2 linked regions of the Solitalea canadensis DSM 3403 genome follow. The protein of the gene in region 1 interacts with the protein of each later gene in a pairwise test. Links are inferred from orthologs where the notes say so. Each region holds a gene or a part of one and is shown on either strand. Other genes may lie near its edges. The genes, in order: ligA and leuS.

What was found.
Region 2: the proteins of ligA (region 1) and leuS interact in binary tests that used the Escherichia coli proteins (3 or more experiments, as listed by UniProt). The link is inferred for Solitalea canadensis DSM 3403 from one-to-one orthologs.

Annotation. Positions count from the first base shown.
Region 1 is NC_017770.1:3,222,957-3,238,228, forward strand. The notes cover bases 12,276-15,272. They hold ligA (NAD-dependent DNA ligase LigA), read left to right. Parts: upstream 12,276-12,766; coding sequence 12,767-14,779; downstream 14,780-15,272. Other genes in these bases: SOLCA_RS13320 (hypothetical protein), read left to right, coding at 12,276-12,741; SOLCA_RS13330 (DUF6913 domain-containing protein), read left to right, coding at 14,789-15,272. Outside these bases: SOLCA_RS13275 (SusC/RagA family TonB-linked outer membrane protein), read left to right, coding at 1-2,220; SOLCA_RS13280 (RagB/SusD family nutrient uptake outer membrane protein), read left to right, coding at 2,240-3,697; SOLCA_RS13285 (phosphotransferase enzyme family protein), read left to right, coding at 3,847-4,992; SOLCA_RS13290 (lactonase family protein), read right to left, coding at 5,449-6,579; SOLCA_RS13295 (hypothetical protein), read right to left, coding at 6,732-7,331; SOLCA_RS13300 (DJ-1/PfpI family protein), read right to left, coding at 7,629-8,207; SOLCA_RS13305 (M48 family metallopeptidase), read left to right, coding at 8,313-9,572; SOLCA_RS13310 (hypothetical protein), read left to right, coding at 9,724-10,419; tyrS (tyrosine--tRNA ligase), read right to left, coding at 10,480-11,763; more of SOLCA_RS13320, read left to right, coding at 12,070-12,275. UniProt on the Escherichia coli protein: DNA ligase that catalyzes the formation of phosphodiester linkages between 5'-phosphoryl and 3'-hydroxyl groups in double-stranded DNA using NAD as a coenzyme and as the energy source for the reaction.
Region 2 is NC_017770.1:3,482,989-3,498,648, reverse strand. Bases 8,179-11,563 are described here. They hold leuS (leucine--tRNA ligase), read left to right. Parts: upstream 8,179-8,519; coding sequence 8,520-11,363; downstream 11,364-11,563. Other genes in these bases: SOLCA_RS14405 (hypothetical protein), read left to right, coding at 8,179-8,292. In the rest of the region: excinuclease ABC subunit UvrA, read left to right, coding at 1-430; SOLCA_RS14440 (GH92 family glycosyl hydrolase), read left to right, coding at 1,017-3,227; SOLCA_RS14435 (hypothetical protein), read left to right, coding at 3,325-3,780; SOLCA_RS14430 (bifunctional riboflavin kinase/FAD synthetase), read right to left, coding at 3,792-4,724; tRNA pseudouridine(55) synthase TruB, read right to left, coding at 4,817-5,515; SOLCA_RS14420 (undecaprenyl-diphosphate phosphatase), read right to left, coding at 5,689-6,486; SOLCA_RS14415 (DUF3098 domain-containing protein), read right to left, coding at 6,596-6,832; SOLCA_RS14410 (cell division protein FtsX), read right to left, coding at 6,910-7,788; more of SOLCA_RS14405, read left to right, coding at 8,086-8,178; SOLCA_RS14395 (carboxypeptidase-like regulatory domain-containing protein), read right to left, coding at 11,567-12,286; SOLCA_RS23230 (hypothetical protein), read right to left, coding at 12,430-12,624; SOLCA_RS14390 (DEAD/DEAH box helicase), read right to left, coding at 12,976-14,298; SOLCA_RS14385 (glycerophosphodiester phosphodiesterase), read right to left, coding at 14,601-15,377.

The sequences.
Region 1 (15,272 bases):
GCAAAAGCTTTAGCTGCAGCGTATACAGGCAATCCATCTGGTTTAAATGCTTACATTGAAAATCTATTACCATCGTCGCGCAAAAACGTAAATACCGACTGGCAAGATGTTGCCTTCAGAAACGGTATTAATACTAACTATGAGCTTGGCATTAATGGAGGTAGTGAAAAAACTCGTTTCTACCTTGGTGGTAATTATTATAAAGAAGAAGGTATTGTAGTAGGTTCAGGGATTGATCGTTATAGTTTCCGCTTAAACATGGATCATAACATCAATGATAAATTTAAACTATCAGGAAATATTGCGAGCACATTTCAAAACAAAGAAAATAGCAGTCCTGATGCCGCACTTTATCAATCTTACACCAATTTACCTTGGGACAGAGCTTTTGACGACAATGGAGTTCCAATAGACCCTAATACTGCCCCTGAATGGTTTGGTCGCGATTTTTCAAATTTTGCGTTTGAACGTCAATACAATTACAACAAGAGTAGAGACCTTAATTTTGAAGGTGTAATTAAAGGTGAGTACTTCTTTACCAACTGGTTATCGTTTTCAACATCGAACCGTGCGGAGTTAGGTAATGGGTTCAATGAAAATTACAATGATATCCGCTCTACTTCAGGAAGTTACACCAATGGCTACTTATATAATTATAACAGTGATTACCGTACTTATTTAACGTCGAACTTGTTAAAGTTTAACCGTACGTTCAACAATCACCAGATCGACGCTTTATTGGGACAAGAGTATCAATATAATACCGATCAGTACAGTGATGTAACTATGAATGGTTTACTGCCAACGCTTGATGTATTAAGCACAGGAGCGCAAGTGGTAAACTCAACCGGATTAAAAAACACTAGCAAATTCTTATCATTCTTCTTACAAGGAAACTATAACTACAAAGGAAAATACTTCTTCACCTCGTCATTCAGAAGAGATGGTTCTTCTCGTTTCGGAAGTAACAACCCTTATGCTAACTTCTACGCATTTGGAGGTTCATGGATCGCATCGGAAGAAGATTTCATGAAAGATATTTCATTTATCAACTTATTAAAAGTTCGTACCAGCTATGGTACTACCGGTAACGCTGAAATCAGACAATATGTTAACGGGTCTTATTCGTTGAATAATTATGGAGGAATTGGATATTACAAGGTGGATGCATCTTACAATGACATGACTGCAGCCTACCCTTTCCAATTGGAAAACAAAGATCTTACCTGGGAAAAAACAGCGTCGTTCGACTTTGGTATTGACCTAGGTGTATTAAACAATCGCATCAGCTTTACGGCCGATTATTACAACAAAAACACCAGCGATTTATTATTTAATGTTTTACAACCATCAAATGTGGGAATTGGTTCAAAAACGTTAAACGTTGGCAGTGTTAGAAACACGGGTATCGAATTTGGTTTAGTAACCAGAAACTTTACCCGTGATTTTAAATGGGATACAGAGTTTAACATCTCATTCAATAAAAACAAGATCACCGAATTATATAACGACCTTCCTTTTGCGTCAAACCAGGCTATTGGTAACCAACGTTTAATTGTTGGTCAGGATATGCATACCTGGTATATGCGCAAATGGGCTGGTGTAGATCCTGCAAATGGCGATCCTCTATGGGAAGTTGTAACCACCGACCCTCAGACTGGCAAACAAACCGTTACCACCACTAATACATACAGTAAAGCAACCTTACAAACTGTTGGTACTTCAACTCCTGATTTCTTCGGAGGTTTACGCAATACCTTCTCCTACAAAGGCTTGGAACTAAATGCGTTCATCAATTTTGTATACGGTAATGATATCTATAATGGAAACCGTGCATTATTTGATAGCGATGGTGCTTACAACACTTATAACATGATGCAACTGCAAGATGGCTGGAATCGTTGGGAAAAACCAGGCGATATTGCTACGCATCCAAAATTGGTTAACGGAGGTAATAAAAATGCGCAACGACCTTCTTCTCGTTTCATTGAGGATGGCAGTTATTTACGTTTACGTAACGTAACACTCTCTTACGCACTTAAAGAATCAATATCTAAACGTATCGGCGTTCGTTCTGCTAAATTTTCTATTGGTGCTGATAACTTATATACATGGACCAAGTTTTCAGGAATTGATCCGGAGGTTGACGACAACGGTTCTGTTGGATTCAAATATCCATATTCAAGAAAATTCATTTTGGGCGTACAACTAGGTTTTTAACCATCTAAGAATTAAGACAATGAAAAAAATATATTTACATCTGTTCAGCCTTAGCGTCCTGTTAATGGGAACTACTGCTTGTTCATTAAATGAGTTACCAACCGATGGCTTGCAAGATAATCAGGTAACTTCAACCGTACAGGGACTCACAGCTGCAACTGCCGGTAATTACTCGTTTGCGTTAAAACAGCAGTTCATCCGTAATCTTTATTATATGAATGAACTTCCGGGAGATAATGTAAGTTTAAGTGGAACTACTACTGATGCCTTATTTTATTCTTATACATATGGCCATTTACCTAACCAGCTTAACTCGTATGAGATATGGCAAGAGTGTTACCGCATAATAGCGGGAGCCAATAGACTGATCCCTAAGATTGACGAAAATGCATCGGAAGAGTTTAGTCAATTAAAAGGCGAAAACATATTTCTACGGGCATGGGCTCACTTAATTTTAGTTGATCTTTTTGCAAAACCTTACACCTTACAAGGCGTAAACCCTGGTACTGAATTAGGTATTCCGGTAGTTTTGAGCTATAATCCTGATGAGAAGCCTGCACGTAATACATTGCAGGAAACCTACAATGCAATTGTTGCTGATCTCCTTAAATCAGCCGATTTAATGGGAAGTGATAAGAGTAGTGTTTACGCATCAAAAGAAGTTGCCTGGGCTTTATTATCGCGTGTGTACTTATACATGGGGCAAAATGATAAAGCAATCGAATACGCTGACAAAGTCATCAATTCAGATCGTTATGAACTGGACAATGCTGATAACTATAAAAAGTACTTCACCATTCAACCTGAAAACAACCCTGAGACCATTTTTGCCATTAAGTTTGCTCAGAAAAATGATTTAGGGTACGGAAGTATTGGCTCTATGTATAATGCTGATGGTGGATATGGAGAGCTGTACGCTTCAGTGCAATACATGAAGCTTTTAAACAAGCATCCGGAGGATTTACGTCACTCTTTCGTAGCTGTTCAATATAAAGCGGGTACTACAGATACTTTGAAAAGGAATGGCGATCCGAAAATTTTTGTTTTCAAATTTTCTAACCAGGGAGCAACCAGTTCTATGTCTTCGCCAGCTATTATCCGTTTAGCAGAAGTGTATTTGAACCGTGCAGAAGCTAATGCTAAATTAGGTAAGAATACTGAAGCTTTGGCAGATGTTAACACTATTCGTTCTCGCGCTGCGATTCCGGCGAGTGCATTATATACCACCGGCGATTTAAAAGGTCAGCCAAGTGTACTAGATGCCGTTTTAGAAGAACGTCAGCTTGAGCTTTCATTTGAAGGATTCCGCCCACGCGATTTGTTCAGAAACAACCGCACATTGGTTCGTGAATATCCTGGATTCCACCCATTAACAGACGGAACAAAACAAATAATTCAACCAACCAATCCACGAATTATTCACCTAATACCAGAACAGGAGATTATTCTAAATCCTAATTTAAAACCTAACTTATAGGGAGATTTAGAGTTTAAGGATTAAGGTTCTTTTGTAAATTTACTGCACAGAACCTTAGTCCTACTCTTGAAGTGTGTTAAAAAATTAATTACACCAACGTTTTCAGGACATCTTATTAACGCTCAATATTTATCAATAAATTCTGATTCATGACTAATAATCAACATACACCTCAACATTTAAGTGCTATTATTGATGCATTTAGTATTGAGGGTACTATTGCAACAATTAAACCGTATGGCTCTGGTCATATAAATGACACTTTTTACCTGAAAAACGAAGATCAAACCCATCCTGATTATTTATTACAACGCATTAATCACGCTATTTTTAAGGATGTTCCGGCCCTAATGGACAATGTAAAAAAGGTAACCGAACATCTTCGAAAAAAGTTAGCTGCAATACCCGACAGTAATCCTAAAAAACAGGTATTAACGATTATTCCATTAAAAAACGGACTGTTATACTTTAAGGACGTTGATGGTAATTACTGGAGAATGTACTTGTACTTAACTGATACCAACAGCTATGATCTGGTTGAAAAGGAAATCCAAGCATTTGAAGGAGGAAAAGCATTCGGCAGATTTCAGGCGCTATTATCGGATATGGATGCCACGTTATTAGCCGAAACAATACCCGATTTTCACAATATAGAAATGCGCTTATCGCGTTTTTATAAAGCATGGAGTACTGATATAGCCAAAAGAAGAGATGAAGTAAATGAGGAAACCGATTTCATTAATAAGCGGGTAGATGTAATGAAGTCGATACTAAATTTAGGAAAAGAAGGCCACCTGTCACTTCGAATTACTCATAACGACACTAAATTCAACAATGTACTGCTAGATGCAAACGATAAGGCTCAATGCGTTATTGACCTTGACACAGTGATGCCTGGTTATGTAGCCTATGATTTTGGAGATGCAATCAGGACTATCATCAATTCAGCTTCTGAAGATGAAAAGGACCTCAACAAAATAAAACTAAATATTCCTTTGTTTGAAGCCTACACTAAAGGCTACCTTTCTGAAGCCGATAAGTTTTTGTCGGCAGTTGAAGTGGATTCACTAATGATGGGAGTTTTGTTGATTCCGTATATGCAAGCAGTTCGTTTCTTGACTGATTATATAGAGGGAGATGTTTATTACAAAACTAATTTCGAAGGTCATAACCTCCAGCGTACACGAGCACAAATTCAGCTACTAAAAGAAATTGAAGCTGAGCATGATACATTAGTAGGAATAATTGATCGTGTTTATAATGAATTGAAAAATGCAACAACACTCATTTCATAGCATGATAAATAATAAAGCCTTCGAAAAGAATCGAAGGCTTTATTATTATTTATAGTCTCTTGCTTTTACTTTAAGAACCTCTCCTATTTTATTAAAAATTATGATTTCCTCGTTCATCTCTTTTGGCCTGTTCAATCCTTTTATCAATGGCTTTTTGAATACCTTTCATTACTTTTTCAGTAAGTTCACTCGTTGCGATTTGATTATAATTTTGTAAAACATAAATTATCATATGCACAAAATCGCCTTGTACAGTTCGGAAGAGATGATCTAAGTACTAGCACCAACTATTAAGAGAACTGTACGCAGCGACGGCATTTTTTGCTTACTTTTTTTTTGCTGAAGAAAAAAAGTGAGTCCCGCAGAAGGCGACGAAAGAAAAAAAACTCTCAAGATTAGGTTCAATGCATTCTAGCGAACGTCTTTCAATCGCACAACAGGTTATTAATAATAGCCCTATTTCGCTACACGAATCATTTTTAAACAAACAGGTTTATCTAACTCCAGCTTTACCTTAGTATCTTCCAATTTTCCTGTCACCTGGTTAATTCTGAAAACAATTATATTATTGCTATCCCGATTTGCCACTAACAAGAATTTTCCGGACGGGTCAATCATAAAATTACGTGGATGTAATCCTGTTTTAAAGTGACCAATTTCAGTTAATTTCCCATCTGCTCCAACTTTAAATGCCGCAATATCATTGGTAGTACCTCTGTTGGTTGCATATAAAAATTTGCCATTTGGAGTTAAATGGATATCGGCAGAACCCTTGTCGCCTGTACCAGGAGATTTGTCAGAGAAAAGCGTTTGAAGCTCCGTTAGATTTCCTTCAAAATAAGAGTAAACCATAATTTTGCCTGAAATCTCATTTAACAGATAGCAATACCTTCTATTAGGGTGAAACTCAAAATGGCGTGGACCGGCACCAGCTGGTAAACTATAAAAAGACGGGGAAGTCTGAGTTAAAACCTCTTTTGTACTTTCAGGATAAAACTTGTATTTATATAAACGGTCATTGCCCAAGTCGGCTGCAAAAAGGTAATCGCCATCAGGAGAAAAATTTGCACTGTGCACATGAGAACTTTCCTGACGACCCGCATATACGCTGCTGCCTTCGTGCTGAAGAGTTTGTACCGCCGGATTTAAATATCCTCCGTCATTCGTTTTAAAAACGACCAGATTACCACTGCTATAATTGGTGGCCACAACATTCTTTCCGGTTGCATCAAGTGTTACATAACAAGGATGATCTCCATTAGTAGGTTGCGTGTTCATAAAATTGATCGAACCTGTTTTATTATCAAAATAGAAAGAACTTACCGCACCCTTCCCTTCACCATTTTCATTTACGGCATATACTTTCTTTTTGTCAGGAGAAACGGCTAGGTAAGAAGGGTTTTCAGATTTCACCTTGCTCACATAAGTAAACTTAACCGTTGCAGGGTTAAAACGATAAACATAAATACCTTCACTGGTTCCGTTCGTATAAGTTCCTACCAATAAATAATACTCTGTCTGAGGCAGTTGTTGAGCTTGTGCTAACCCTGCAATCAACAGAAAAAATAATATGAATAGTTTTTTCATTATAAGAGATTTATGTGCCTCAAAGATAAATCATTTTGTCTGAAAATAGGATGATTAAAAACAGGTCAAAAAAAACAGCGGCTCAAACTTGATGCTTGAACCGCTGCTTCATAAATGGACGAAAATCACTTTTCATCATTCTCATGAATTATCTAACGTCTGGAGAGCATTTCTTCTAAAGCATTGCGTTCAGTCTGCAATTCGCGCGCTAAACGTTTTTCTTTTTCATTTGCTTTTGTTTTGAAGTTCTTAAACTCTTCTGTCAGTTCTTCAAACAAATGAATACGATAATAGGCTTCCTTCTTAAAACCTTTATTTATGAAAATAAAATAAGCTAATGCTCCGGCTAATCCTATTACCAACCCCCACATAATTGTATTGTAGGATTTTTTAGAAATATTGATACCCATCAAACTCAAATTATCAATAAGATTCTGGGTTTCTTGCAAATTCTGATTCTTAGCAGTTAGGTTATTTTGCAGTTCGCTAATTGTTTTCTGTTGAGCTGCAATTTTCACATGTGCTGTTGTTACATTCTTCTTTTCTTTGTTTAGCGAGTCATTCGCGTTGCGCCATAAGGCCCTTAAAGAAGCTTCCTTAATAACTTTGTACTCTTGATAATTATTTGCTTTTTCTACTATAGCAGTATACTGGCTTTGAAGATTAGGGCCACTTTGAAAACTTTCAGCATTAGCACTACTACATAAACATACACCTGCCACTAAAACACGGAAGATCATTCCTTTACTCATACTTAACTTGTTTTTGGATGGTTTAACTAATTGTTTCAAGAGAAACTGAATGAATTACACAAGTAAGTTGCCAAAGTAACCGAAGAGGTTTACCAAGCGTGTTTTTTAATTATCAAAAAGGGGAATGCAGGACAGTTTGCCCGATATTTATCCAATAAGAAAATAGTTATTTCATTAATACTGTGTATAAACTATTATTATAAATTGATAATCAATGAGGTAGATGATACCCAATCTTTGCAAAAAATTTCCTGTTGGTTATAAGAAAGCCCTATCATTTCTGATAAGGCTTATCTTTTATAATTCAATCTTGGTACCGAGTATCTTTAAAAACTCAGCTATCCATTTTGGATGCCCTGGCCAGGCTGGTGAAGTAACCAAATTTCCATCAACAACAGCATCTGTAGCAGCAACATCTACATAGGTTCCTCCGGCTAAGGTAACTTCCGGACCAACAGCAGGATATGCTGTTAGCTTTTTGCCTTTTACCACATTTGCAGCAGTTAAAATCTGTATGCCGTGACAGATCGCTGCAATTGGCTTGTTACTTTCCGCAAAATGCTTTACCAGTTCAATCACCTTTGGATTTAAACGTAAATATTCAGGAGCCCTCCCACCTGCTAAAACAATCGCATCATATGCCTTCGGATCAACATCCGCAAATGAGTAATTCAAAACAAAGCGATGCCCTGGCTTTTCACTATAGGTCTGGTAACCATCAAAATCATGAATAGCTGTTGTAATGTAATCGCCTTTCTTTTTATCCGGACAAACAGCATGAACTTCATGTCCTACCATCAACAGCATTTGAAAAGGCACCATTGTTTCATAATCTTCGGCAAAATCACCGGTGAGAAATAAGATATTCTTTTTCATAAGGAACACAAATTTGGAGTTAAAATCTATAATTATTATATAACGAAATTTCGTTGTGATATATTCTTATGATAGATATATTGCATGCCAAATTAATTAGTGTCTATGAATAACACTCTATCTACTTCACAAAAGCTGAATGCCTTAAAGTCTGAAAATTTCAATAAAAGCGTTAATAGTGCGGTTACTGCCATTATTCTGTTTATCCTAAGTTATGTCATCCTTGTTGGATTAGCAATCGGATTAGCCATTATTTGTGGCTTTGCCGGATTTATGATGATCTCCATGGGAATACATTTTCTTACCATTATGGTTGCCTTAGGCATTATTTGTTTGGGGGCCATGGTTTTCTTGTTTACCGTAAAATTCTTATTTGTTTCTAACAAGGATACTAATCCGCATAGAGTACAGCTTTTTGAAGATGACCACCCTAAATTATTTGCTTTAATAAAAGAAATTGCAAAAGAAACCGGAACATCATTTCCCCAAAAAGTGTTTGTTTCGCACCAATTAAATGCCTGCGTATTTTACAATTCAGGATTTTGGTCGCTTTTCTTTCCTATAAAAAAAAACCTGGAAATTGGTTTAGGATTAGTTAGCTGTATAAACGAAGCAGAACTTAAGGCGATTATTGCTCATGAATTCGGGCATTTTTCGCAATCAAGCATGCGGGTTGGCAACTATGTTTACCGGGTAAATAATATCATTTTCTCTATGGTAAACAGTCATGATAAATGGGACGATCTGTTAATACGTTGGGTCAATACAGGTGGTCTTTTTGCATGGTTTGCCGTTTTCACATCACATATTGCCAACTTCATACGTAAGCTATTAGCGAAAGCTTATCAGCCTATCAATATTCGCTATCTGGCGCTTTCAAAAGAAATGGAATTTCATGCCGACTTAGTGGCCGCGAATGTTGCCGGCAAAAGCGCTTCTATTTCGGCGCTCCGAAGAATAGAATTTGGAGCTATAGTGTTTGATGACCTTGTGAACAAGCTTGGAGAACTTGGAAATGAAGAAAAACGAACAGATAACCTATTTATCAACTTTAAGGAGTTTTTGAGATACCGTGCTCAAAAAAATAGCTTCCAATTAGAAAATGACCTTCCTATCATGGATGACAATAGTTATAGGACAAATATGGTTCATCGTAGAGTAACTTATAATGATAAATGGTCGTCACACCCTGATTTAAAAGAGCGTGTAGCTAACATTTTAAAAGCAGATATTGAACACGAAAATCTATACACTGATCCGTGGAATTTATTTGACAATGCTACATCACTGCAGCTTCAAATTACTACTCAATTATATACTTTGGGTTTCCCCGACAAAAAACTTTCCTGTAATTCCGCAGGATGAAGTTCAAAGCGCATTACTACAACAACCTAAAAACTATAACCTGCACGAGTTCTTTAGACTTTTCTACTTCAATCGTTCGCTAAGTAAGCTCAATCTTGATTCGCTAATTTGTAATCAACAATCGGTTGATAATTTTGAAGACATTTATCCCGTGAGATTTGAAGATCAGTTAAACTGCTTTTATCGTGATTCAAATGATCTCAACACTTTAAATTCCATCAAAGAAGGTCATATAATAGCTAACGAATTTGAATTTGATGACAAGATATATTCGCTTGATCAGGTGGACGACATTATAGCGGAATTACAAAAAGAAATCGATCAACAAACTGAATATTTCAACAGGAAAGATGAACAGGCTTTTTTATACAATTATAAAACAGCTCTCTTGGAAAGTATTGAAAAAGCTGAAGAGTATAAAAAGCTTTATAACAATTTTCAAAATGCAGAACAAGAGCTAAATAATTATAGAACACTTACAACTCGATTCTACGCTTATTCTTCTTACCTGTCCTCGTTCAATTATCTTTCGGACGAAGTATCCAAAAATGCTTGCGAAGTGCTCAATGAGTTGATTCATACACTTAGAACGAACGTTGAAATGAGTAAACAAACTTCGATTTTCGCCATTCAGGATGTTGATCTCTCTGATGGATACTCCAACTATCTACTGCACGATAAACCTACCGTTTCGTCAACTTTAAGCGAGTTTAATGTGCATGTTTATAATAAAACATTTGAAACAACAACCGCAATTTTGGATAAGGTATCAACAGTAAAACAGGAAACTGAACGTATGTTATTACAATTTCAGATGGAATTAGTAAACGAGAAAGCTACCTTTTAGTTCTAAAGAAAACGGCTTTGAGATTACTCAAAGCCGTTTTCTTTAGAATTTTATTAATAATTACTCCGCGATAAGCAGGAAATAATTCTTCTTACCTTTCTGAGCAACAATAAACTTGTTGTTAATCAAACTTGATTGATCGATCAATTGATCTACTCCACCAACTTTTGTTTTATTCAGGCTAACTCCTCCACCCTGGATCATTTTCTTTGCTTCACTTTTTGAAGGAAATACTTTGGCTTTATCACCCAGCAAATCAACAACATTTACCCCTGCCGATAGTTCTTCTTTTGATACCTGGAACTGTTCGATTCCGTCAAAAATACCTAACAAGTTATCATCGCTCAATCCGTTCAAAAAGTCAATTGAACCGTTTCCGAATAAAAATTCAGATGACTTTACAGCAGTCTCATAATCATCTTCAGAGTGCACTCTGATAGTAATATCTTTTGCCAAAGCTTTTTGTACAACACGTAAGTGAGGTGCAACATCGTGTTCTGCATCTAAAGCCTCTAATTCTTCCTTAGATTTTAACGTAAAAATGCGAATCCAGTTTTTAGCATCTTCATCACTGGCATTTAACCAAAATTGGTAAAATTTATATGGAGAGGTACGTGAAGGATCTAACCACACCGCACCGCTTTCTGTTTTACCAAATTTATTGCCATCGGCTTTCTTAATTAGCTGTGTGGTTAACGCAAAAGCTTCTCCTTGAGCCTTTCTACGGATCAGCTCAGTTCCGGTAACAATATTACCCCATTGATCAGAACCACCCATTTGAAGGAAACAGCCTTTATGTTTCCATAAGTAGTAAAAATCGTAACCCTGAATTAACTGGTAACTGAACTCTGTAAATGAAAGACCGCTATCACCTTCAAGACGTTTTTTTACCGAATCCTTAGCCATCATGTAGTTAACGGTAAGGTGTTTTCCTACATCACGGATAAAATCTAAAAAGCTAAATTCTTTGAACCAATCATAGTTATTCACCATTTCAGCACTGTTAGCACCACTGTTGAAATCAAGGAATTTCTCCAATTGTTTCTTAATAGCGGCCTGATTATGGTTCAAAATTTCAGCAGAAAGAAGATTACGTTCCTGCGATTTTCCTGAAGGATCACCAACCATACCGGTTGCTCCACCTACAAGCGCATAAGGCTTATGTCCTGCTTTTTGAAAGTGAATCAATGTCATAATTTGGGTTAAGTGACCAACGTGCAATGAGTCTGCAGTAGGGTCAAAACCAATATAACCGGCAATAACGCCTTCATTCAGTTTCTCTTCAGTACCAGGCATGATATCATGCAGCATGCCGCGCCAACGCAATTCTTCTACAAAATTCATAATTTCTACGATTACTCTGATTTCTAATTTGATTACACCGATTACCCTGTATTGATTACACCGATTTTTCGATTTAGATTACACCGATTAATAACCTAATCCTGAAATAAAGTGCGTTTAGATGAATGGTGAGTGCGCCAAAGATAATTAATTATGATTAATTTGCTTTCTACTTTAAAGGTTTTAACCACATCCCTCTCCTAAACGAGAAGAGTTTACGATCACTCACTCGCCCCGGAAGAGTTCAAGAATCAGTGTTATCAAATAAAAAATCAGTGTAATCAACAAAAGGTGTAATCCCAATAAATGAACTTTCTCTCTCACTATTATTTCGACCAGCAAGCACATGACTCCAACTTTGTATTGGGTTTAGTACTTCCTGATCTTACCAAAAACTTTAATAAAACCTGGAACATCCATCCTCATAAATTTCATGACAAACTTTCGGCAGACCAGTCTTTATTATCAATTTACAAAGGGTGGCAAAAGCACTTAATGGTCGACAAATACTTTCACTCATCCACTTTTTTTAAGAATGAAACTGATAAAGTAAAAGAAGTCATCACCCCACTGCTTGTGGGAACACAGGTGCGTCCGTTCATTCTTGCCCATATCGGATTAGAATTGATATTAGACAGTTTGTTGATTGAAACGCAAAAAATAGATGTTGCCAAGTTTTATACGCATTTAAAACAAGCTGATCGTTCAATCCTGCTTAACTATTTATCGATAAACAACATTCTAGAACCGGCAACGTTCTTCAGTTTCTATGATAAGTTTGTGGAGAATCAATATTTATTTTCTTATACTGATTATCAAAAGTTGGTTTACGCGCTTAACCGTATATGTTATGGAGTTTGGGGTACCCATTTTACTGAAGAAACTAAAGAAGAGCTACAACAGGTTCTTACAACCTATAAAGACACACTCATTGATCATTTTATGAAGATTTTCGATGAAATAGAATCAAAAATTTAATTAGCAATACCTAATTTCGCTTGCTATGCAAATCGAAGAAGCAAAAAAAACAATCGAGGCTTTAACTGCCGAACTCAATCAACATAACTATAACTATTACGTACTTGCTCACCCTACCATTTCTGACTATGATTTTGACCAGAAATTAAAGCAATTAGTAGATCTAGAGCGGGAATTTCCTGAATTGCAGGAACCTGATTCTCCTACACTGAAAGTGGGTGGCGAGATCACTAAAACATTTAAAACCGTACAGCATAAATATCCAATGTTATCATTGGGTAATACTTATTCTGAACAGGATCTAATTGACTTTGATAACCGGATCAGGAAGGCTTTAGGTGATGATTTTGAATATGTTTGTGAGCTTAAGTTCGACGGACTTTCCATGAGTCTGACTTACGAAAATGGCAAATTAGCGCGTGGGGTAACTCGTGGAGATGGCACTAAAGGAGATGATGTTACCACAAACGTTAAAACGATAAAAACCATTCCTCATAAATTAAAAGGAGAAGGTTTTCCTGCTGAATTTGAGATCAGAGGTGAAATATTTATGCACAAAGCAGCTTTTGTAAAGCTCAATGCCGAACGTGAAGAAAACGGAGAACAGCCATTTGCCAATCCTCGCAACTTTGCTTCGGGCACAATGAAAATGCAAGATTCTACAGAAGTAGCAAAACGTCCGTTAGACTGTTTCCTTTACTTTTTGTACGGCGATAATCTTCCTTACAAAACACATTGGGAAAGTTTACAGGCTGTAAAAAGCTGGGGATTTAAAGTATCAGAACACATTAAACTTTGCAAGAATATAAACGAAGTTCTTGACTTCATTCATCTTTTTGAAGATGAACGCTTTAAACTATCGTTTGATATCGATGGAATTGTAATTAAAGTAAATAGCTATGCTCAACAGCAAGAATTAGGGTTTACTGCTAAATCTCCTCGTTGGGCCATTTCTTATAAATACAAAGCACAAGAGGTTGAAACAAAGCTTCTTTCTATCACCTATCAGGTTGGAAGAACAGGCGCCGTTACTCCTGTAGCAAACTTACAACCTGTATTATTAGCCGGAACTACTGTTAAACGAGCAACACTGCATAATGCCAATGAAATTGAACGTTTAGATGTGCGCGAAGGCGATACCGTATTAGTGGAAAAAGGCGGAGAAATTATCCCGAAAATCATTAAAGTTAATTTGGATAAACGTCCAAATGGATTGCCTCCTACGCTGTTTACCACAACTTGCCCTGAATGCGGATCAACATTAACAAGAACTGAAGGAGAAGCCGCTTGGTACTGCCCTAATGATTCTGGCTGTCCACCCCAGATTATTGGTAAAATGCAGCATTTCACCGGACGAAAAGCGATGAATATCGACAGTTTGGGTGATGAAACCATTGTTCAACTCTACAACGCCGAATTGTTGCATAATATCTCTGACATTTATGCTTTAAAAGATAAACGAGACCAACTACGCCAAATGGAGCGTATGGGCGAAAAATCTGTCAATAACTTAATTGAAGGCATCGAGCAATCCAAGCAAATGCCTTTTGAAAAGGTACTTTTCGGATTAGGAATCAGGTATGTTGGAGAAACTGTTGCAAAAAAATTAGCACAACATTTTAAAAATATTGATAACCTTGCAAACGCTAGTTTGCTTGAATTAACTGAAGTTAATGAAATAGGTACACGTATTGCAGAGAGTGTTACCGAATACTTTGCTGAAAACAATCACCGTTTATTGATTGAGCAGCTTAAGCAAGACGGGCTTCAGTTTGAAGTTGAAGAAAAAGAAATTGTGTTGGCAAGCAACAAACTGGAAGGAAAAACTTTCCTTATCTCAGGAGTTTTTGAGGGATTTGGACGTGAAGAGCTGAAAGATCTTATTGAAGCCAATGGGGGAAAAATGTTGAGCAGCATATCATCTAAACTGAATTTCCTGGTGGCCGGAGATAACATGGGCCCATCCAAACTAAAAAAAGCAACCGATTTAAACATTCCGATTATTTCTGATAAAGATCTAATGAGCATGCTGAATTAAACCAACCAAATGAGAACTTTTTTAGCAAATTACTTTTTAAAACGCGAAGCAGCGAAGGTTGCACGCCAGGCAAAACAGTTGGGCCTCGACAAAGCCAACAGCTTCTTGATTTTATACAATGCGTCACAATTAGAAGAAATTAAAGCACTAAAGGAAATTTCTTTCAATTTAGCCCAGCAACAGAAAAAAACTGTTGCCTTATGCCTTATTAGCGAAAAGGATTTGCCTGAATTTCGAACAGAAGCAAGAAATTTTAATTTTATTACACCAAAAGAGCTAAATCTACTATCGTTACCTAAAAAAACGACAGTAAATGAACTTCAATCAACAACGTATGATGTATTAATTAATCTTTCTGCTCAAACTAATACAACTCTTTCGTATTTAGCATTAAAAGCGCATGCAAATTTTAAGATCGCACAATACCTACCCGAAGAAAGTTTTGTATATGATTTCATGATTGATTGTAAAAAAGACACAAGTATTGTTAATT
Region 2 (15,660 bases), 250 kb from region 1 along the record:
TGCTGATGATAAGAAAATCCTAACTAAAATTCAGCCATTGCAAGATGTTGGTTTGGGTTATGTTAAGCTTGGGCAATCGTCAAATACCTTGTCTGGCGGTGAAGCTCAACGTATTAAGTTAGCTTCATTCTTAGTAAAAGGACATAATCCGCATCATACACTATTTATATTTGATGAGCCAACAACCGGGTTACATTTTGATGACATCAATAAATTAATGAAGTCATTTGATGCACTTATTGCACAAGGAAATACCATTATTGTTATTGAACATAATATGGATGTGATTAAATGTGCCGATTGGATTATTGATATTGGTCCGGAGGGAGGCGACAAGGGAGGGGCCCTCGTGTTCGAAGGTTTGCCGGAAGATCTCGTAAAATGTGAAAATTCGTATACCGGGAAATTCCTGAAGGAACGGTTTAAATAATTAACAAGGCGATTTGGATTTATCCCAAGTCGCCTTTTTTGTAAAAAATGGATACACCCCTAACACCTAAAGGGGAATCCATATCGCTTAAAAAAATCACTCTCTGCATTAATAAATGACCGTTAACTCTGCCATATGTTCAATTCCGCCTTGTTCAGTTCGGTAGGGATAAATTAAGTTTTTGCAGAAACTGCGGGAGAACTGTACGTAGTCTCGGCTAAGTCGAGAGCGTAGAAAAACATGCGAAGCATTCTTGAATACTTTTAAAATGAAACACTGCATGAAAAAAGTAAGTCTCGCGGAAAGCGACTAAGTGAAATAAAGCACGGTTGAATGCTATAATTAGACATTTTTGACCCTACTGTCAATAGCTAAGCGTTTTACTCTCTTAAGAGGGAAATTTGCAATGTAAATTGCGATAGTCTGTCCGTTACTAGTGAAAATCGGATGTTAATCAACAATATTGACAGAATCGTATTTTTTAGTTCACGATGTTGTTAAAATTAATTGCTAAATCGTTTTAATATTATTTAAATGCAATATAATAAATACTTACATTTAGCAATTCAATCTTTTATCCAATAGTATGAGAAGAATTTCATTGTTAGTAGCGCTCTTGATTGTTGGTAAGTTCTCATTTGCTCAACAATACACAAAGTACGTTAACCCTTTTATTGGAACAGGAGGGCATGGGCATACTTATCCAGGGGCTACTGTGCCTTTTGGTATGGTTCAATTAAGTCCTGATAATGGTACGCAAGGCTGGGACTGGTGCTCGGGCTATCATTATTCTGATTCTGTAATAGCAGGCTTTAGCCACACACATTTGAGTGGAACAGGTATTGGTGATCTTGCAGATATTTCTGTTATGCCAACTGTTAGTCTTTTAGATACAGCAAAGATTCGCGAAAAGTTTTCACATGCAAATGAAAAAGCGAGTCCGGGCTATTATTCAGTTTTATTAGACAAGTCAAAAATTAAAGTTGAATTAACAGCCAGCAAAAATGTAGGTTGGCATCGTTATACTTTTCCGGCAGCAGAAATAGCAACCATTCGTTTTGATCTTGGTTTTGCCATTAACTGGGATGCTCCTGTAGAAACCTATATCAAAATAGAAAATGATTCAACGGTTGTCGGTTATCGCAAGTCAAAGGGCTGGTCGAGTGATCAATGGGTTTATTTCGCGGCTCGCTTATCGAAAAAAGTTATTGGTTTTTCAATGGCAAAAAATGGTGTAGCAAGTGGATATAAAACTGAAAGAGGAAAAGATATTAAAGCATCTCTTATTTTTAAAACCCAAGATAATGAGCAAGTGCTAATGAAAGTGGCCATTTCTTCTGCTAATATTGAAGGAGCTGTAAAGGCTTTGGATGCAGAAAAAGGATGGAATTTTGATCAAGCTCGAAAAAATGCTGAACAAGCCTGGGAAAAAGAGCTTTCGAAAATTGCGGTTCAGGGAACTGATAAAGACAAAACTATATTTTATACCGCTCTTTATCACGCCTACTGTGCACCAACTACATTCAGCGATTTAAATGGTAATTACAAAGGTCCGAACGGACAAATAAACCAAGCGAAAGGTTTTACCAATTACACTACGTTTTCTTTATGGGATACATTTAGAGCGGCTAATCCACTTTATACGATTACACAATCAGAAAGAGTTCCTGATTTTATTAACTCTTTCCTTGCATTTTATGATCAGTCTGGTTTGTTGCCGGTATGGCCATTAGTAGGCAGTGAAACCAATTGTATGACAGGATACCATGCTGTTCCGGTAATTGCTGATGCTATTTTAAAAGGTTTTGGAGGCTTTGATAAAGAAAAAGCTTTTGAAGCAATGAAGAAAAGTTCAATGCAAAACATTAGAGGAACAGATGCTTATCGTCAGTATAAATATTTACCACAAGATAAGCACGGTTGGAGTGTGACTATTACGCTTGAATATGCTTATGATGATTGGTGTATTGCACAGGTTGCAAAGAAATTAGGCAAAACCGAGGATTATAAAGTCTACATGGAGCGTGCCGGTTATTATGCAAACCTATTCGATAAATCAACCGGTTTTATGCGTGCCAGAACATCCGATGGCAACTGGATTTCTAATTTCGATCCTTATTATTCTGAACATGATGAACGCGGACAATATATTGAGGGAAATGCATGGCAACACAGTTGGTTTGTACCACAAGATCCACAGGGATTAATCAAATTATTTGGAAGCAAAGCTGCATTTACCGCTAAGCTTGACTCATTATTCAAAGTAAGTTCAGAGATGACCGGTGAGAATAAATCTCCTGATGTATCGGGTTTCATTGGTCAGTATGCACACGGAAACGAACCAAGTCACCATATTGCGTATTTGTATAATTATGCCGGACAGTCGTGGAAATCGCAACAACGCGTTCGTGAAATTATGTCGAGCATGTACAGCAATAAACCTGATGGATTGTCGGGTAATGAAGATTGTGGACAAATGAGTGCTTGGTATATTATGAGTGCTATGGGTATTTATCCTGTTAATCCGGCGAGCGGAGTTTATGTATTCGGAAGTCCTGTGTTAAATGAGGCTAAAATTAGTGTTGCGGGTGGTAAATCATTTACGATTAAAGCAGTAAATAACTCGAAAGAGAACGTTTATATACAGTCGGTAACGTTAAATGGCAAACCTTATACTAAAACCTATATTACGCATAATCAATTGCTCAAGGGTGGAGTTTTAGTATTTAATATGGGCAAAACTCCAAATAAAAAGTTTGGTGTGGCTGCCACTGATGTTCCTCCTTCTAATCAATAAATAAAAAGATCTTTAGGTGTATAGTCTAATCGATGTGGATTGTACACCTAAATTTCTGAAATGATACTATTTTTGTGGCAAGAATTAATTGCTGCTTATGAAAATCAATCTACTCCTGTATTTAACATTATCTGTTTTAACATTCTCCTGCAAGCCAGTGGTTCAAAAGCAAGTGGAAGATTCTGAAAAACTTTCACTTGAAAGAAAAGAGGTATCTAAAGAGCCAATAGCCGTTTTTGAGAAAAAATACAAAGATGATCTGAATGATTTCCGTTTTTCAGTTAGGATTTACGAAACTCCAAAAACACTTTGGTACCGAATGGCTATCGAAGACCGTGGACTTGCTGTAAATGATACAGTGGTTTTCCCAAATTTGGGTGTTGAAATAAAACCCGTTCTTAAAAAAGGGAAGAAAGAAATGTCGTGTCTTCTTGGCTTCTTAGATCAGCAAGGTAACTTTATGGGATATAAAGAAATTTCTTCCGGAGCAAAAGGACTAACAATCAAGCAAACTCATACTTATTATATGAGTCACTCAAAAATGGCTAAATAATTAAGTGTTGATCAAATCTGTTGCAAAATCTTCCTGGCATTAATCTCATCAAGTTTTAATTGTGTGGTTAATGCATCTAATCCGTTAAATTTCTCATCATCTCGTAGGTATTCAAGGAACTCTAACGAGATCACTTCTCCGTAAATATCTGTATCGAAGTCAAAAATATTAACTTCTATGTTGTGAGTCATGCCGTTTATGGTTGGTCGGTGACCAATGTAAAGCATTCCTCCAAAGATGTCATCTTCAATATGAACTTTAACAGCATAAATTCCATCTGCAGGAACTAACTTATAGCCCTCTTCAACATATAGATTGGCAGTAGGAAACCCGATAGTTCTGCCTATTTGATCTCCTTTAACAACCTTTCCACTTAGGCAAAAGTTATAACCCAAGAATTTGTTGGCGGTAGCGATATCGCCTTTAATTAGTGCCTCTCTTATTTTTGTAGAGCTTACAGCCACATCATTTACATCCTGCTCCGGAATCTCTTCCACATCAAATCCATATTGAGGTCCGTACATTTTTAAATGCTCAAAACTACCTTCGCGATCTTTACCAAAACGATGGTCATAACCGATCACCAGTTTTTTAGTACCAATCTTTTTTACCAATATATCTTCAATAAATTCAGACGAAGTTAGGTTGGAAAAATCACGTGTAAACGGAATGACGATCAAATGCTGAACACCTGCTTTTTTCAAGAGATCCATTTTTTCATCCAGGGTATTGATCATTTTTGGCTGATCGGCCTCCGGATGCAAAATCATGCGAGGGTGAGGGAAGAATGTTAATACAACCGTTTCTCCCTCAATTGTGTGGGCAACTTCCAGAAGTCGTTGAATAATCTTACGATGCCCAAAATGTACACCATCAAATGTTCCAAGTGTTACAACCGGTTTATCGAGTGTTCTAAATTCTTCAAGACTTCTGTATATGTTCATTGTTTAATTGCTTGTTTGGATAATAGTTAATGGTTCATAGTTCATAGGGACTAAACTGACGGCTATGAACCATGATCTATGAACTATAGGCTTTAAATTTCCTTCTGACTTTTAATCTTATTCACCAGTTCCATGATCTCCCATGAATTGTCTACAGAGAATTGACCAATACGGGTGCGGCGTAGTGCGGATAAATAGGCACCATTCTGTAATTTCTTTCCGAAGTCATTGGCTAATGAACGAATATAAGTGCCTTTTGAACAAACCACTCTGAAATCAACCTCTGGAAGGTCAATTCTGGTTATTTCAAATTCACTGATGGTTACTTTTCTGGATTTTAACTGAACTTCTTCTCCACGACGAGCTTTTTCATAAGCACGTTCTCCATTGATTTTTAAGGCCGAATGAGCAGGAGCAACCTGTTCGATTTCTCCCAGAAAATGTGGTATGGTGTCAAGGATATGAGCTGGTGTAATGTGTCGGATATCATATCGAACATCAACCTCCGTTTCCATATCGTATGATGGTGTAGTAGCTCCTAAAACGAATGTACCGGTATATTCTTTTTCCTGAGCCTGGTAGTCATCTATTTTTTTGGTGAATTTACCAGTACAGATGATCAACAAACCTTTTGCTAAAGGGTCAAGAGTTCCCGCATGTCCCACTTTTATCTTAGCAGGCTTAAAAGCATTTCTGATTTTGCCTACCACATCAAAAGAAGTCCATTTGTAAGGTTTGTTTACCAACAAAACCTCTCCTTCGGCAAAATTATGTAAAAAAGAACCTTCCATATCCTTGTTGGTATTAGAGACAGGTCCTTTTTCCTTTGAAAATTCTTCTTGTTGTTCGATCGAAATATTTGTCATCTGTTCTCACTATCCGTTTCCCGGTGGCTGCAAAGATAATAACTATTCATTAGTTTCTGTTTTACAGCCTTAAGTATAAAAATCAATAGTAGTTTCTCTTAGATCAGTTGAAGATTATACCCAAGGAAATAAAAAATAATGATAACAGCCCCTACCACGATACGATACCAACCGAATACCTTGAAACCGTGTTTTGTTAGGTAACCGATAAATGCGCGGATCGCGATGATTGCAACGATAAACCCTACCAGGTTTCCAATACCGAAAAGCTTCCATTCTTCACCACTAAGGTTAATGCCTCCGTCTTTATAGAAGTCGTACATCTTTTTTGCTGTTGCTGCAAACATAGTAGGAACGGCAAGGAAGAATGAAAATTCAGCAGCTTGTTTACGGTTTAGTTTTTGAGTTAAACCACCAATGATTGTCGATGCTGAGCGAGAAACACCAGGAATCATGGCAATACATTGAAACAAGCCAATAACAAATGCATTATTATATTTAATTTCTTTATCAGGATTGTTTTCAGACGCTTTAAACCAATTGTCAAGAAGAATAAAAATTACTCCTCCGACTAAAAGCATAATACCTACCGTTAATACACTTTCTAGCAAAGCATCAATCTGGTGAGAGAATAAAACTCCAAATACAACAGCAGGAATAAAACCAACAAATAGCTTGAAATAAAAGTCTAAGGTTTGAAAGAAACGTTTGAAATATAAAACCACCACTGAAAGTATGGTTCCGAATTGAATACCAACCGTAAAGAATTTAGTAAAATCACCGTTCGGAACTTTCATCAACCATGAAGCAATGATCATGTGTCCGGTAGATGAAACAGGTAAGAATTCAGTTAATCCTTCAACGATAGCAAGGATAATAGCTTGAATAAGGGTCATTTGTAAGGAAGGGGATGGAGGTTATGTGGTGATGGGCAAATAGTTCATAGATCATGGTTCATAGAATATAAAAGAGCTATGAACTATAATCTATGAACCATGATCTATATTATTCAGCAGGTTTTTTGAAGATCGCGAAAAATTCAATTACAAATCCTGCCAGAACCAAAATAGGAGCAACTACGATTTTGGTGTTGCTCATAATATCGGTTGTGCCGCTCATGCAAACAAAGCCAAGTATAATAACAGCTAGGCCTGCAAGCATTAATATATAATTCTGACGACCAAAAAGAAACGTTACGTTCTTATCGGTTTTATTTTCTGTTGGTTTTAAAGGAGTGCTCATTAATTTTTTTAAGTTATCAGTTAGTTGTTATCGTCATAATTGAATTACTCATCATCCGATAACTAATTGTGATTGTTTTAAACGTATAAAGCGTCGATTTTCAGACGTAAGTAACGGGTTACAGCAAAATAGGTACTGAACAATGAAATTAAAATTCCAAGAATGATCAGTCCTGCGAAAAGAATACCGAATTCAGCATAATCTTGCATAACGATCAATTCAGGGATTTCATTGCGTGCCAGGTATAAAACACCCATTACCATTAACGTAGCTAATAAGCCAGCTAAAATACCATGCAAAATAGCCATGGTTAAGAAAGGCTTACGTATGAAGTTTTTGGTTGCGCCAACCAATTGCATACTCTTGATCAGAAAACGTTGAGAATAGATAGCTAAACGAATCGTATTGTTGATTAATGCTAGTGCAATGAATAATAATAAGCCACCGAAGCATAAGATAACCAGACTGATAGCTTTCATATTACGATTCATGCTATCAACTAATGATGGCTGGTACTTAACCTCTTTAACAATAGGCTTTCCGGTAATTTCTTTGGTTACTTTATCAATACTTGCATTATCCGCAAAATCTGCTTTCATGTAAACATCAATGGAGTAAAGCAGCGGATTATAACCTAAGAATTTAATAAAATCTTCTCCCAAATCTTTTGAAAGATTTTCAGCGGCTAACTCTTTACTTACATAAACAGTAGATTTTACAGCCGGATTTTTTTCAATTTCTTTTTGCAGCGCCAAAATATCTACTTCCTTGGCATCTTCATTCAGGTATACGTTTACAACGATATTCTCTTTAACATAATCTGATATTTTGCGGACATGTAAAATTAGCAGTCCGGCAAGACCTACCATTAATAATACCATCGCAATACTGATTACAGTAGTGATGTAAACTCTTTTTGTTCTTTTCGATACGTTGCTTTCTTCAAACTCCTGCATAAGAATTTTGTATAGGTTTTGCGAAAATAGGAAACCTCTCTAATTAAACGTAAATAAAAAATGAAAAGTGTGCAAATATATCATTAGCTCAGGATGGAATATTTTAAAGATTCAGGTAACAACAGCTATGTTTTTTAGTTGAATCAAAGAAAATACTACTTATGAAAATGAAATTATATATAGTTTTTATTACTCGCTTCAATACCATTAACCCTATTAGCATGCAAAAAAGAAAATGAAATTGCTGATAAACAGTTTGATAAACGCCTAATAGGTACATGGTATTTTGTAAGTACCGTGAGAATTTATTATAAATCATCTAATAAACCGATAAAATCATTCGACAATAAGTTCAATGGTAAATTATTCTGGGCATTTAAGCCGGATGGATGGCTGGTAATTAATGATAATAAAGGGGTGTCTTCTTCAAATAACTATAGTACAAATGAACGTTTACAGCAACTAATTATCTCGAGATATAAGTTAGGGATTCTACATTTATAGATAAAAGTTATTCAACCTCTTACCGATTGTTTAGAAGAATCTACGAATTGTGATTAAAAAGTAAGGGCCCTTCAGTTCTTATATTTTTAAAAAGCATCGAAATTTCGTCGCTTTTTTTATTAAGGCAAAACAAAACCCTATTTTCGCAAAAAGTTAAACGATTAAAGCTGTTAATTGCGGTGAATAGATCATACGCATCAGAACGCTATTTATAAATAAAAAGTTAAATGGAATACTCTTTCAGAGAAATTGAGAAGAAATGGCAAAAGTTCTGGGCCGATAACAAAACCTTTAAGGTGGACATCGACTCAAATAAACCAAAGTATTATGTGTTGGATATGTTCCCATATCCGTCAGGAGCAGGATTACATGTTGGACACCCACTGGGCTATATAGCTTCTGATATCTTTACACGTTTCAAAAAACTGAAAGGGTTTAATGTGCTTCATCCAATGGGGTACGATGCTTTTGGATTGCCTGCCGAGCAATATGCAATTCAAACGGGCCAGCACCCTGCAATTACTACAGATCAGAATACGAAACGTTACCGCGGACAGTTAGATCGCATTGGTTTTGCATATGATTGGAGCAGAGAGCTTCGCACTTGTGATGCCGATTATTATAAATGGACGCAATGGATTTTCATGAAGCTATTCGATGCTTGGTATAATAACGATACTAACAAAGCTGAGCCTATCAGTAAGTTAGTTTCGATGTTTGAGGCACACGGTACAGGAAATGTTAAAGCTGCTTGCGATGAAGATGTACGCTCTTTTACGGCAGCAGAATGGAAGTTGTTTGGTGAGGAACAACAACAAAAAGAGTTGTTAAAATACCGTTTAACCTATTTGTCTGAATCTGTTGTAAATTGGTGCCCTGCATTGGGAACTGTTTTGGCTAATGATGAGGTAATAGGAGGTTTTTCTGAGCGCGGCGGTCATCCGGTTGAACAGAAAAAAATGAAACAGTGGAGCATGCGCATTTCCGCATATGCTGAACGTTTGTTAAACGGACTTGATACGATCGACTGGCCTGAACCTGTACGTGAAATGCAACGTAACTGGATTGGCAAATCAGTTGGAGCTCTTTTACGTTTTGAGCTTATGTCTGCTCCGGAGAATGAACATGGTTTGATGGAGTTAGATGCTCATCATGATGTTGATCCTGAGACTTATTTAAGTGCAGGGGTCGATAAGATTGAAGTATTTACAACACGTTTAGATACTGTTTACGGTGTTACGTTTTTAGTACTGGCTCCGGAGCATGAACTTGTTGAGAAAATTACGACACCAGGCCAAAAGGCTGATATAGAAGCGTACATCGCTAAAACCAAGCAGAAAAGTGAACGCGATCGTATGGCTGATGTAAAAACAGTTTCGGGTGCTTTTACTGGTGCTTATGCTATAAATCCGTTAAGTGGAGAAAAAGTACAAGTTTGGATCGCTGATTACGTTTTGGCCGGATACGGTACCGGGGCTGTAATGGCAGTTCCCTCGGGCGATGAGCGTGATTATCGTTTTGCGAAGCATTTCAATTTACCTATCGTTCAGATTTTGGACAGCCAAATTTTGGACGAAACAGCTGATGCCACTAAAGAGGGTAAATATGTGAACTCAGGTATGATCAACGGAATGACTTACGCTGAAGCAATGAAAGCCTTAGTTGAAAAGATCGAGGCAGACGGCAGTGGAAAGGCAAAAACTAATTACCGTATGCGCGATGCAATCTTTGCTCGCCAGCGTTATTGGGGTGAACCAGTTCCGGTTTTCTTTAAAAATGGATTACCATACCTGATCGATGAAAATGATTTACCGTTGGTATTACCTGACGTTGATAAATATTTGCCAACCGAAACAGGGGAGCCTCCTTTAGCTCGTGCTGCAAACTGGAAATATAAAAATGAATTTGAATACGAACACAGTACCATGCCTGGATGGGCCGGAAGTAGTTGGTATTGGTATCGCTATATGGATGCAAAAAATGAAAATGTTTTTGCATCAACCGAAGCAATTGATTATTGGAAAGATGTAGATCTTTATATTGGTGGCTCTGAACACGCTACTGGTCACTTGCTGTATTCTCGTTTCTGGAATAAGGTATTGAAAGATCTTGGCTATGTGAAGGAAGAAGAACCTTTCAAAAAGCTGATCAATCAGGGGATGATCCAGGGACGTTCGAACTTTGTGTATAGAATCATCGGTACCAACAAGTTTGTTTCTTATGGCCTTCGCAAAGACTATGATACGCAAGCGTTGCACGTAGATGTAAACATTGTTACTAACGATGTGCTGGATTTGGATAAATTCAAAAATCTGTCTCCTGATTATGTTAATGCAGAATTCATCTTAGAGGATGGCAAATACATCTGCGGTCATGAGGTGGAGAAAATGTCGAAATCTAAGTACAACGTTGTAAGCCCAGATGATATTATTGATCAATATGGTGCTGATACATTGCGTATGTATGAGATGTTCCTTGGGCCTCTAGAGCAATCAAAACCATGGAACACTAACGGTATTTCAGGAGTTTATAATTTCTTGCGTAAATTCTGGAACTTGTTCTACAATGAACAGGGAAATTTCTTTGTTTCTAATGAAGAACCTACCAAAGCTGAATTGAAAGCACTGCATAAGATCATTCAAAAAGTACAAGAAGATGTTGAGCGTTTTTCATTCAATACCTCGGTATCTAGTTATATGATCTGTGTTAATGAGTTAACAGCATTAAAGTGTAATAAAAAGACCATACTGGAACCATTGGTAATTGCTTTGTCTCCATATGCCCCTCATATTACGGAAGAATTATGGGTTCTACTTGGCAATGAAGCGGGTTCAATTATCCATACGTCCTTCCCAGAATTTAAAGCTGAATACCTGGTTGAAGATGCATTTGATTATCCTATTTCAATTAATGGGAAGGTTAAAACCAAATTAAATCTTCCTTTAACCTTGGAAGCAGCAGATGTAGAAAAGGCAGTTTTAGAAAGTAGCGATGTAGCTAAATACCTGGATGGAAAAACTCCTAAAAAGGTAATTGTAGTAAAAGGCCGGATTGTGAATGTTGTTCTTTAGCTATTAGCAGTTAGCCATTAGCTATTTGATATTATTAGTTTCATTGCCGTTGACTGAAGTCAACGCAGGATAAATAAAAAGGCTTTAGTCGTGTGAGCGGCTAGAGCTTTTTTAGCTATTAGCCACTTCAGTCAACGGTTGATGAGATAAAATAAGAAAGGCTTTAGCCTAACAGCTAACAGCTATTTGCTAATAGCTAACTACTAATTCACAACTCCTTCTGCAACATTTGAAGCTGCTGACAGAGAAGGATAGAGATTCAACTTTTTACCTGGATCAAAATAGGATGAATATTTAAACGGAGATCCATATATAATCGCATAAAATTTAGTGCCTTGTGCGATTCCTAGTGAAGTGATTTCCTCTTTATTCATTAGGATTTTAAAAGCTCCGTTATTTACGGTATAAACACTTTGTGGAGAGTATTTATAGTTGGATGATGAAACGTTGTTTGATTCACCAATAAATAAACGAATCCATCTATTGTCGGCAGTTACAGGAGTAATTGTGCCTTCCACTTCATACTGAGTTGTTGCAGCATTAAAGCTGACTTTTATATTACTGGCAACCGTACCCGATGTTTGCACTAAATCAATTGCGTCTAATGAAGTATGGCGTTGATTATGATTTACCTGGAACATCCAAAAGTCGCCATACCCTGATTTGCTAAATACAATGTCATATTTACCTGGGTTGGTATTTAATAACTCACATCGCCCATTTTTATCAGTGATACCGGATTTTTTAGGACTAATGTTGTTAAGCGTTACTTTTGCACCATCTGAAGAGGATTGTTTATTGCCAAATTCATCATAAAGATCAACGTAGGCTGTTAAAGTTCCCACTGGAGAAACCGAATTAGGATCAGAACCACCGCAACTGCTTAAAATGAAAAGTAATGCCAGAAGGGAAAGATATTTCATACTGTAGTAACGAATAATGCGTAATTACTACTAATATAATATTTTTATTGGGAGAGAATTGTAACAAAACTCCATAATGTGAAAAGCGTCCTGTTTTAATCAGGACGCTTTCTAGTATGAAAGATATAGAGCATTAAAAATAGTTAGTCGGCGTTACAATAATAGCAATGTTCATAACTCTCATCATAGACTAACGTTGAGCACGAGCCATATTTGCGTGATTTTCTTCCACCCAAATATTTTTGGTAGTCATAATTCTGAAGGGTATATTTTTGAGTTGCCTTATTAGCAGTTATTTCTTTCGAGTTTAATATCGAAGTTGAAGCAGGAGCTTTCATAACAAAGAATTTTAGATGAACAATTCACTAATGTCAATTAGTGTTCCATTTTTATTATGATACAAAGGTAACTTACTAATTTTATGTCAAACATGATAATAGTCAGGTCTTGAGCGATTTATGTAATGATAAACTCTGATTAGAATCATTGTTAAATTGATGGTAAAACTTGATTAAGTATTGATTATGCTTACAGATAACTGTAAAATGTTATTTTTCAACTATTTATTTAAGCTGCAATAGGGTCAGATAGCCTAACATTTCTGTCTCAACTTTATATTGTATACATTTTTGCCAGTAGTGAGCACTAGTAAAAACAAAAAAGCCTTGCTCAAAGCAAGGCTTTCTATATTATCTTTTTGGACCTCCTTTAGATGCCGAGGTGGATTTTGACTGACCTTTTCGGTGTTGCTGTTTTTTACTGCTATGTCCCTGACCTCCTCCGCGGTTTTTATTATGAGAAAATCCTCTTTTACTTCCTCGATTATCGTTTTTCTTGTCGGTTGCTTGTTGTTGAACCTCCAGGTAACGTTGAATAGTCATTGGAAAAGGATGATCTTCCACAGTAGGAATAGACTTACCTATCAGTTTAACAATATCTTTCAGGTAGGTCATTTCCTCCGGATCACAAAAGGTTAAAGCTGTTCCGCTGGCTCCGGCTCTTCCTGTACGGCCAATACGATGCACATATGTTTCTGCTTCGTAAGGAATATCAAAATTGATCACATGTAACAGGTCATCAATGTCAATTCCTCTGGCAGCAATATCTGTGGCTACCAATATCCGGATATCTTTTGATTTAAAGTTGCTTAGGGCGCGTTGACGTGCGTTCTGCGATTTGTCACCATGAATAGCTTCGGCTTTGATCTTGTGCTTGTTGAGGTCACGAGCAATACGATCCGCGCCATGTTTAGTTTTGGTAAAGACTAATGCAGAACCAATTCCATCGTTTTCTAGTAAATGGGTCAATAATGCGCGTTTATTGCCTTTATCAACCATGTAAACAGACTGATTAATGGTTTCTGCAGTTGATGACACCGGAGTTACTTCAACCTTAACAGGCTTACTTAAAATGCTGTCGGCCAATTGTTGGATAACGGGAGGCATAGTAGCTGAGAAGAATAGTGTCTGACGTTTTTCAGGCAATTTGGCAATCACCCTTTTCACATCATTCACAAAGCCCATATCGAGCATACGGTCGGCTTCATCTAGTACAAAGAATTGAACCTTATGTAAATGAATGAATTTTTGGTTCATCAGATCAAGCAGACGTCCTGGAGTTGCTACCAAAATATCTACTCCTTTGCTTAGCGCTACCGTTTGGTTTAGTTGATTAACGCCTCCAAAGATAACCAGGTGTTTAAGCTTCAGATTTTTCCCGTAGGCTGCAATGCTTTCTCCTATTTGAATGGCTAACTCACGAGTTGGCGTAAGAATAAGGGCTCTTATTGGAGTTGTTCCTTGTTCGTGACGAACAATCGGATGTAATAATTGTAAAATGGGAATGGTAAAGGCCGCTGTTTTACCGGTTCCGGTTTGTGCGCAACCCAATAAATCCTGGCCTTTTAGGGCAACTGGGATTGATTGTTCCTGAATAGGGGTGGGTTGTGTATAACCTTCTGATTGCAGGGCTTTTAATATGGGGTCTATTAAATTTAATTCGTTAAATGTCATGAATGTTGTATGGCAGAATGCTGTTTATAAATAAAACTCAGCAGTCTGGGGTTAAGTACATTCCTGTTTGCGGAGTGTAACTGCTGCAAAGGTACGGTTTTTTATTAGCTGCTAGCTATTAGCTTTTAGCCATTAGTTTTTGGCTGTTAGTAGTGAGTCATTAGCAAATTAAAAAGGCTCCAGCCAAACATTGTTGTTTGGCTGAAGCCTTTTATGTTTTTTTAGCTGTTAATTATTGGCCCTTTATACATCGGTTAACAATGCTAACAGCTAATAGCTAACGGCTAACAGCTATATAGTCACTACCTTTTTCCAATCAACTCAAAAAGCAGTTCCGGCTCATTGGTGGTAATAAAATCAACTTTATTATCCAGCAACCAGTTCATATCTTCTTCTTTATTTACCGTCCATGCATTCAGGTGTAATTTGTATTTTTTAGCGTCAGCAAACCAGTCTCCTTTTTTGAAAACAGAGAAATGATAGTCGGCACCGTACAATTTATCTGCTGCTAACTGTTCTGCGGAAACATCACCTTTTAAGTAGTAAACCTTTGCCTGAGGTTTTAACTCCACTACTTTTTTGGTGGCGTCGTAGCTGAAACTAATATATTCAATCCACTTATCTGCTTTTAATTTAGTTACCATCGCTACCACTTTTTCAGTTAAAGCAAGAGTTCTTTCTGGACTGATAACGGATGGTTTTATTTCTAAGATAAGCTTGGTCTTTTTTTGTTTCATTCCGGCTTTCAGGTAATTTGAAAGGGTAGGGATCTTTTCACCGTTTGATAAGCTTTTTTGCAAAAGCTCATCATAAGTTGATGTTTCGATTTTAATACCTAAGAATTCGGGATCATGATTAACTACAAGTATGCTGTCTGATGTCATGTGAACATCAAATTCAGAACCATAGCATTTTAATTTTATTGCTTGCTTTAATGCAGCAATAGAGTTTTCCGGTAAATTATTCTTCTTCCACGCACCACGATGGGCAATTACAATATTGTCGTTCCAGGTGTTTTTCTGAGCAAAGGCAGAGGATGCATATACGGTGATAAAGGCTAGTAAATAAAGGAATCTCATAATAAGTCGAAAAATTAATACGGTCCGCAATATAAAAATTGATGCTTAGTTTTTGGGCAGCTTAGTGTAACCATTACGTTATCTCTTTAAAAAATACCCCTAACCCCTAAAGGGGAATTCTTGTCGCTTGAGATAAAAAAAACAATTTTTACAATTTGGCAAGATTATTAATTGGGAAAAAAGTAAGTGAAAGAATGCTCTCGACTAAGTCGAGACTGCGTACAATTCGCACTATCTAGTGCTGATAGTGCGAATTGTCCAAGCGATACATATTCCCCTTTAG